Regions from separate parts of the Streptomyces deccanensis genome, predicted to be linked through region 2. Evidence: riboswitches for the same ligand, from Rfam matches in the RefSeq annotation. Region 2 holds a riboswitch; the other holds the start of a gene.
What was found. Region 2 has a riboswitch for cyclic di-AMP ahead of L3078_RS39080 (M23 family metallopeptidase). Riboswitches for the same ligand answer to the same signal wherever they lie in the genome.
Positions count from the first base shown of each region.

Region 1: it holds a riboswitch for cyclic di-AMP, as region 2 does, so the genes downstream of both, L3078_RS21690 (M23 family metallopeptidase) here and L3078_RS39080 (M23 family metallopeptidase) in region 2, are expected to answer to the same signal.

Region 1 is NZ_CP092431.1:4,867,329-4,871,595, forward strand. Features, by position in the region: gene L3078_RS21685 (aldo/keto reductase) at 1-386, opposite strand, end outside; gene L3078_RS21690 (M23 family metallopeptidase) at 506-1,567, opposite strand; cyclic di-AMP (ydaO/yuaA leader) riboswitch at 1,578-1,739, opposite strand; gene L3078_RS21695 (PP2C family protein-serine/threonine phosphatase) at 2,001-3,104, opposite strand; gene L3078_RS21700 (GTP cyclohydrolase II) at 3,270-3,929, opposite strand; gene L3078_RS21705 (MarR family winged helix-turn-helix transcriptional regulator) at 4,140-4,267, opposite strand, start outside.
Region 2 is NZ_CP092431.1:8,876,543-8,880,809, reverse strand. Features, by position in the region: gene L3078_RS39085 (rhamnogalacturonan lyase family protein) at 1-510, opposite strand, end outside; gene L3078_RS39080 (M23 family metallopeptidase) at 762-1,778, opposite strand; cyclic di-AMP (ydaO/yuaA leader) riboswitch at 1,783-1,941, opposite strand; gene L3078_RS39075 (alpha-galactosidase) at 2,244-4,267, opposite strand, start outside.

The DNA.
Region 1 (4,267 bases), 4.0 Mb from region 2:
GGCTTGTCGAAGTGGGTGTAGTAGAGGTCGATGTGGTCCGTGCCGAGGCGGGCCAGGGACGCGTCGGCGGCGGCCTTGATGTTGGCCGCCGTCAGGCCCTGGTACTGGGGGTGCTGGCTCACCTTGGTCGCGATGACCACGTCGTCGCGGTTGCCCCGGGACCTGATCCAGTTCCCGATGATCCGCTCGGACTCGCCGCCCTCGTTGCCCTCGACCCAGGACGAGTACGAGTCGGCCGTGTCGATGAAGTTGCCGCCGGCCGCCGTGTAGGTGTCGAGGACGGCGAAGGACTGTGCCTCGTCCGCCGTCCAGCCGAAGACGTTGCCGCCGAGGGCGAGCGGGAAGACCTCGATGTCGGACGTGCCGAGCCTGCGAAGAGAAGTCATGTCCGACGTCAACCAGTGGACCGGACGCCCGCATTCCCCATCCGTGCCGAGGCAGGACGAACGCCGCGTGGGCCCGGGGGCCTACGCGGCGTCGCTGTGCTGTGCGGGGTGGCGGCGGGCTACGGGGTCAGGCCCTTGCTGCGGAGCCAGGCCGCCGGGTCGATGCCGCTGCTGGAGCCGCCGGGGTGGACCTCCATGTGGAGGTGGGCGCCCGTGACGTTGCCGGTGGCACCGACGCGGCCGATGACGTCGCCGGTGGTGACCTTCTGGCCGACGCTGACGCCGATGGAGGACTGGTGGGCGTACCAGATCTCGGTGCCGTCATCGAGGGTGAGGACGGTCTTGTAGCCGTAGGAGCCCTCGTAGCCGGCCTGCGTGATGGTGCCGCTGCCGACGGCCTTGATCAGGGTGCCGGTGGGGGCCGCGAAGTCGAGGCCCGTGTGGTAGCCGGAGGACCAGTACGGGCCGGCCTGACCGAAGCTGGAGGTGAGGGTGTACGAGGAGGTGGGAAGCGTGAACTGCTTGGCCAGGGCGGCGAGACGCTCGGCTTCCTTCTTCTCCGCGGCCTCCTGCTCCGCCTTCTTCTTGGCGGCGGCCTCCTTGGCCTCGGCTTCCCTCTTCTCCTGGGCGGCCTGCTCGGCGGCCTTGTCCGCGGCGGCGGTCTGCGCGGCCTCGGCGGCGGCCTTGTCGAAGGCGTCCTGCTGGGACTCGGCCTGCGCCATGATGCGGGCGCGCAGCGCCTCGCCGGCGTCCGCGGTGCCCTGTTCGGTCTCGGCGGCGGTCAGACCGGCGCTGCTGAGCGGGGTCTTGGAGGCCTCGGGCTCCGGCTCGTCGGCCTCGTCCTCGAAGACCGAGCCGACGTTCGGCATGTCGGGCAGCGATATGGAGACCGGGGCCTTGCCGGACTGCGCGCTGGCCATCCCGGCACCGCTGACGGCGGCTATGACACCGACGCCGAGCACCGTGGAGCTACGGGCAAGTCCGTTACGGGCGAGTACGCCGCTCTTCTTGGCGACGCGGTGCCGGCCGCGAACGGGACGCAGGGTGTCCTCGCTGGGGTTCCACTCCTGCCAGGGGCCCTCGTTGTCGCTGTTGTAGCTGCCGTAGCCGAACGTCTGGCTCTCGCCGTCGCGTTGGGTCGGCACGAACGGGGCTTCGGTCGCGGACCGGTTCGACGCCACGTAGGCGTACTCCTTCCTTCCTTCTCGCCTACCGGGTTAGCTGACGGGTTCGGAGCAGGAAGGTCTCCTACGCGCGTAAACCGGTCGTGCGTACTGCCACGGCGGTTTCCGTGCGATTCACCCCAGGGTGGTGGTTCCCCGGTTCCCTTGCGGGATTCGACGCGTGAGCACGGAGCCGTCTCTTGTGACGGCTGGGACGACCGCGCTGCGTTATCGAACGTTAATAGACGCGAGTACTCCATTCCAAGCTGTTCTGAATGATCGTTCCGGCTTTCGCGCTGGACTTTACGGGTCATGAGGGGGTGAAAACGGGCGAGTTGACCTTGACCGGCGAGTAACAGTCGGGCTGATACGGCGTCAGTTCTTATACGGAGGACGGTGAGACGGACACGTTCGGTGACATCGACCGTCCGCCCGCGATGACGTCGGCGTCTCAGGGGCGGCGGACCGCCAGGAGCGCCATGTCGTCCGTGGTGCGGTCACCCGTGTGCCGGCGCACCTCCTCCGCGAGAGTCGTCAGCAGGGCGCGCGGGGCGGTGAAGGTACGGCCGGAGAGGCGCGCGGCCGGGTCGTAGAAGACCCCGTGCGCGTCCCGCGCCTCGGAGAGGCCGTCGGTGTAGAAGAGCAGCGTGGCTCCGGCCGGGAACCCGGTCTCCTCCGCGCGGTCGGGCCAGGTGCCCAGGTCGTCCATGCCGAGGGGCAGCGCGGGCCGCTGGGCGTCCAGGGTGCACAGCGTGCCGTCGGCGAGCAGCAGCAGGGGCGAGGGGTGGCCCCGGTTGACGATCCGGGCGCGGCCCGCGCCGTGCGGGAACTCCGCGAGCACCGCCGTCACGAACCCCTCGTGCTCCACCGCCGCGTCCCGGCGCGCGGCCTCCCGCCGCGTCCCCTCCCTGGCCAGCGCCCGTTCCAGCCGCTGCGCCACCGCTTCGAGCGTCGCCTCCTGTTCGGCCGCCTCCCGGAACGCCCCGATCAGCACCGCCACCGCCGACACCGCCCCGAGCCCCTTGCCGCGTACGTCACCCACGATCAGCCGTACGCCGTGGGGCGAGTCCTGCACCGCGTACAGATCGCCGCCGATCGACGCCCCGGCCTGCGCGGCCTCGTACCGCGCGGCGATCTCCAGCCCGCCGATCCGCTCCTGCGGCACGGGCAGTACGGCCCGCTGCGCCGCCTCGGCGATCTCCCGGGCGGTGGCGAGCCGGGCGTCGCTGCGGCGCACGAGGCGGTTGATGAGGACGGCCAGCACGGCGACGGTGGCCACCGTGGCGATCTCGGTGAGCGCGTCCACATGGCCCGCGTCGTCGTAGTGGAGGCGTACGGCGGTGATGCCGGCCACCGACGCGACGCCGACGACCACCGTGCCGAACAGCGTGAAGAGCGGGGCCGTCACCAAGGGCGCGGCGGTGAAGAAGGGGACCGCGGTGAACTCGCGCGGGGTGAAGTGGTCGTAGAAGAGGCCGACGGCGAGCAGCAGCAAGGGAAGGAGGCGGGCGAGCGTACGGGCGTACGAGAACCGCCGCCCACCCGGCTCCCGCATGACCTCCGCGCCCTCTCGCTGCCCCACGGATACAGGGTTTCCGGGGGTGGGCGGCGGGGCTAGTCGGCGGGGCCGAGTGGGCTAGGGAACCGGATGACGGAGGGGTGCGGGTGGGGGTTCGGGTGGAGTGCGGGTGGGGGCCTGAATGGGGGTCCAGGTGGGGGTTCAGCCCGCTGAGAGGCCCGTCAGGCCCGTCGCGCCCGTCAGCTCGTGCAGGGGGAGGGTGTGCTGGGTCTGGAGGACCTTCGCGCGGAGGTAGCGGACGTTGTGGGCGGTGGTGAAGACGCCCGTGGGGACGCGGTCGCGCACGCGCACGCCGAGGTCGCGCAGCTGCTGGGCCTTGTCGGGGTTGTTGGAGAGCAGGTCGAGCTCGTCGATGCCGAGGGCGCCCAGCATCTGGGCCGCCGCCGTGTAGTCCCGGGCGTCCTCCGGCAGGCCGAGCGCCGCGTTCGCCTCGTAGGTGTCGAGGCCCTGGTCCTGGAGGGCGTACGCGTCGAGCTTGTTGTAGAGGCCGATGCCCCGGCCCTCCTGGCGGAGGTAGAGGAGGACGCCACCCCGGTCGGCGATCCGCTCCACCGCCTCGCGCAGCTGCGGGCCGCAGTCGCAGCGGGCCGAGCCGAACACGTCGCCGGTCAGGCACTCGGAGTGCAGTCGCACCAGCGGGGCCGTGCCGGGGGCGGGGTCGCCGAGGACGATCGCCAGGTGCTCCCGGCCGTCGACGAGGTCGTGGAAGGTGACCATCTCGGCGTCGACGCCGTAGCCGTCCTGGAAACGCAGCGGTACCCGGACGCGGGCACGCGGGGTGGCAGCGGGAAAGTCGGGCATGCGGGTTCTCCGGTCCTGGTGCGGGGTGTCGCTGTGCTTCAGTTTTGAAGCACAGCGCTCGCAGCGACTCTAACCCGTGCTTCAAATTTCAAGCAACCGCATTGGGGATACGTCACATTCCCGTCACGCGCGATCCGGTCCGTCCCGCAGGGTTCCGCCGTCCGTCCCGCACGGCCCCGCTCGTCCGTCACACCCGGTCCCGCTCGTCCGTCACACGTGGTCGCGCTCGTCCTGCTGGGTCGACGTACACGCGCGGCGGCGCCACGGGAGGTCGTCCGAGGCGGGGGTCGTGCGGGGGTCCCCGCCCTGGATCGCCGTCGCGATGGCCGCGCAGATCT
Region 2 (4,267 bases):
CAGCAGGTCGGGCCGGTCCCTGGTCTGCGAGAGCCGGCTCACCACCAGCTCGTACCGCCCGTCCCCGTCGAGGTCGCCGGGCCAGGCGTGCTGCACGGTGTAGCCCTCCGCCGCGGCGAGCGGGATCTCGGCGTACCCCTGATCGAGCGGCAGCGCCGAACTCGGCTTTCCCTCCCGCCCGTCGACGACGGCCCGCACGCTGTACGCGCCCGTGCCCGGGCTGGTGTCCCGGTAGGTCGTCGAGCGGGTGATCGGCGCCCGGTTCAGCCGCTTGCCGCCCTTGTAGACGTTGAAGCCGATCGCGTCGCCGCGGCGCGCGTACTCCGTGCCGAGCAGCCGCCAGCTGAGGAAGGTCCCGCCGTCGAACGGTACGGCGACCAGGCCCCGGTCCAGGTTCTCCACGACCCGGCGAGGTTTCTCCGCGGCATGGCCGCCGGGGGCGGAGAAGAGACCGGCGAACAGGGCGGCGGCGGTCAGGAAGACGGTTCTCCGACGTCGGGCAGTGCGCACCGACACTCCTTCACAGAGGCAGAAAGCGCTTACGCGGATCACTGTCCCCGCCCCTCGCGGCACTGTCGAGGGTTCGATCGGCCATGCCACACGACCGCAACACGGCGATCATGAAACGCCGAAGACCGGCCCCTGATCACAGGGACCGGCCTTCGGCATGCGGGCGCCGGGTGGAGGTGGCGTCAGCCGCTTGGGGACGGTGACGTCAGACGCCGGTGGAGGTGATGTCAGACGCTCGGGGGCCGGTGTCGTCAGACGCCGACGCCCTTCGAGCGGAGGTAGGCCAGCGGGTCGATGTCCGCGCCGTAGTTGGGGCTGGTGCGGATCTCGAAGTGGAGGTGCGGGCCGGTGACGTTGCCGGTCGCGCCCGAGAGGCCGATCTGCTGGCCGCCGCTCACGGACTGACCCGCGGAGACGGAGATCGAGGACAGGTGGGCGTACTGGGCGTAGTAGCCGTCGGCGAGCTTGATGACGACCTGGTTGCCGTACGCGCCGCCCCAGCCGGCGGAGACGACGGTGCCCGCGCCCACGGCCTTGAGGCTGGTCCCGGTCGGGGCCACGAAGTCGACGCCCGTGTGGTAGCCGCTGGACCACATGCTGCCGGCGGTCTTGTACGCGGTACCGACGGTCCCGCTCAGGATCGGCCTGCTGAAGCCCGAGGCGTTGGACGACGAGGACTGGCCGCTCGCCGTCGAGGTCGACGCCTTGGTGTCCTTCGACTCCTGCTTCGCGGGAGCGGAGGGCTTCGACGTCTGGGACGACGCGGGCGACTCGGCGGGCTTCGAGGACTGCGACAGCTGCGGCTTGGACGAGGAGCGCGACGTCTCGCTCGACGCGGCCCGCTCACCGATCGACAGCTTCAGCCCCGGGTGGATGAGCGAGGGGTCGGAGCCGATCGCCTCCCGGTTGTCCGAGTACAGCTTCTTCCAGCCGCCCTCGACGTCCTGCTCGTCCGCGATCTTCGCGAGGTAGTCGCCGACCTTCACCGAGTAGGTCTTGGCCGCCGCCTTCTTGGTGGCGGTCTTCTCCGCCTGCGCGGCCTTCTCGGCCTGCTCGATCCGTGCGCTCGCCTCGGCCGCGGACTTCTCGGCGGCGATCGTGGTCGGCTTCTCGGAGACACCGGAGACGGTGGCGCTCGGGGTCGCGGCGTGGGCGCCGGCGGCTCCGATCAGCGGCAGCGCGAGCGCCGCGCCACCGGTGCCGGCGGCGGCGATCGAGCGGGTGAAGCGCTGGGACTTCGGACGGCGGTGCTTACCCTTCGCGGGCATGACGAATTCCTCTCCGGCGCCTGCGAGGTGAGCTGTCGGGTGCGGACTGGAGATGTCCGGCCGTGCTTGCGCACGGCTTTACCCCTAGCCGTTCCGGAGACCGGAACAGGCGGTGATTCCTGTGGGTCCCCCGCTCCTGCCGTGGATCGGGTCGGTACGCGGCTCCGGTCGGCGGCAGGATTGGGCGTCCGTCCGGATTGACGCCGAACGTAAGCGACTTGTGCCCACAGGGACAACCTTTGGGACTTCCTGTGCGTCTTCCGCACTGATCCTTACATCAATTCACCATCACGCTCCGTAATAGACCGGTCTAGGGTGCATTCCAACCTCCCTGGAAATCTGCGCGAATTACGTGGACATGACGGCAACGGAACGTCACGAATATGACGCTGCTCACGCACCTACGGCCCAGTAGGCTTTATTCCAGGGCTTGTTGGATTTACAGCTACATTTCAGACAGAAGGCTCAAGTCCGACGGAGACGGACAACCGTCGCATCGAAGTCGCCGCGCAGACCGGTCCGCAGTCCGTGATGCACCAGCACGGCACCTCGGTGCGTCTCGCCCGTTTCGCGGCACTCGTACGTCGCCGTCGGGTCCAGCCCGCGCAGTCGCAGCGGGGCGAGCGGCTCGCCGTAGTGCTGGGCCTGGAGCCAGGCGAGGACGACGACCTCGTCACCGTGCACGTACTGCACGGCGCTCAGCCCGCCCGTCGGCGGCCGCAGCCGGTACAGGTCGCCGCGCTGCACGACCGGCCGGATCCCCTTGTACAGCTCCACCCACTCCCGGGCCTCGGCCAGCTCCTCCTCGCTCCACTCGGTGAGGTCGCCGCCCACGCCGAGCACGCCCGCCATGGCGCTGACGAACCGGAACCGCAGCGAGCTGACCCGCCCGTTCAGCTGGTTGTTCGGGCTGTCGGTGACCCACGCGGCCATGGCCCGGGCCGGATGGATCTGACTGAAGCCGTGCTGGATGGCGAGCCGGTCGAGCGGGTCGGTGTTGTCGGAGGTCCACACCTGGTCCGTCCGCGCCATGACCCCGAGGTCGATCCGGCCGCCGCCGCCCGAGCACGACTCGAACGCGACCCCCGGGTGCGCGGCCCGCAGCCGGTCCAGCAGGGCGTAGAAGGCGTGCACGTGCTCGACCCACAGCTTCTGCGGATAGGGCTCACCGGGCCAGCCCGCGTCGGTGAAGCAGCGGTTGAAGTCCCACTTCACATAGTCGATCGGCGCGCTGGACAGGAGCGTGTCGAGCCGTTCCCAGAGGTATTCCTGGACGTCTTCCCGGGCGAGATTGAGGACGAGCTGATTGCGCAGTTCCGTCCGCTTTCGGCCCGGTTGGAACTGCGCCCATTCGGGATGCGCCCGATACAGCTCACTGTCCGGATTGACCATTTCCGGCTCGACCCAGATGCCGAACTGCATCCCGAGGGAGTGCACACGCTCGGCGAGCGGACGCAGCCCCTTCGGGAAGCGGTCGGGATTGGGCGTCCAGTCGCCGAGGCCGGCCCGGTCGCTGGTGCGCGCCCCGAACCAGCCGTCGTCCACCACGAACAGCTCGACCCCGATGGCGGCCGCCCGGCGCGCCAGGGCCTCCTGCTGTTCCTCGGAGATGTCGAACTCGGTGGCCTCCCAGGAGTTGAAGAGGACCGGCCGGTCCTGGTCCGCGTCCGGGATGACGTACGTCCGCTGGTAGGCGTGCCAGGCGCGGCTCGCCCCGCCGAAGCCGCCGTCGCTCCACAGGCCGGCGAAGACGGGTGTGGTGAAGGTCCCGCCCGTCTCCAGCCGCAGCAGTCCGGACTCGTCGTATCCGGCGCCGCCGGTGATCTGCACGCGCGCGTCCGGGAGTTGGGCCACCGCGATCCGCCAGGAACCCGACCAGCCCAGGGCGCAGCCGTAGACCTCGCCGCGCTCCTCTGTGGCGTCGGTGTCGAGGGCGACCCAGGGCAGGTGCTGGTGCCCGGTGTGGCCGCGGCGGCTGCCGATGACCTTCTCGCCGTAGGTGAGGTCGGCGCGCACGAGCCGGGACTCGGCCGCCCATCGCCCGTGCAGCTGGGAGAGGCGCCAGGTCTCCTCCGCGCGCGGCAGCGTCCAGGTCGCCGAGTCGGCCCGCAGCAGCTCCACCGCGGGCCCCTCGTTGGCGAGGGTCACCCAGCGCTCGACCACGTCGTCGCGCATCCGGTAGTGCAGGGTGATCCCGAGTCCGTCGTCGGTGAACCGCAGCCGCAGCTCGTCGCCGTCGGCCTCGTACGCCTGGAAGGTCCACTCGGTGCCGCGCCGCTCGTCCGTGCGCACGGACAGGGCCGGGCGGGTGAAGCGGGGTCCGCCCTCGACGGGGTACTCCTCGTGTCCGTCGACCGGGGCCTCGAACGGCCAGTACGGCAACTGCAGCCGTGCTGCCAGCTCCTCGGCGTCCGCGAGGGCGATCCGGGGACCCCAGTGCAGGTGCAGCAGCTCGTCGTTCTCGGTGAGCCGCAGGGCATAGCTGCTCC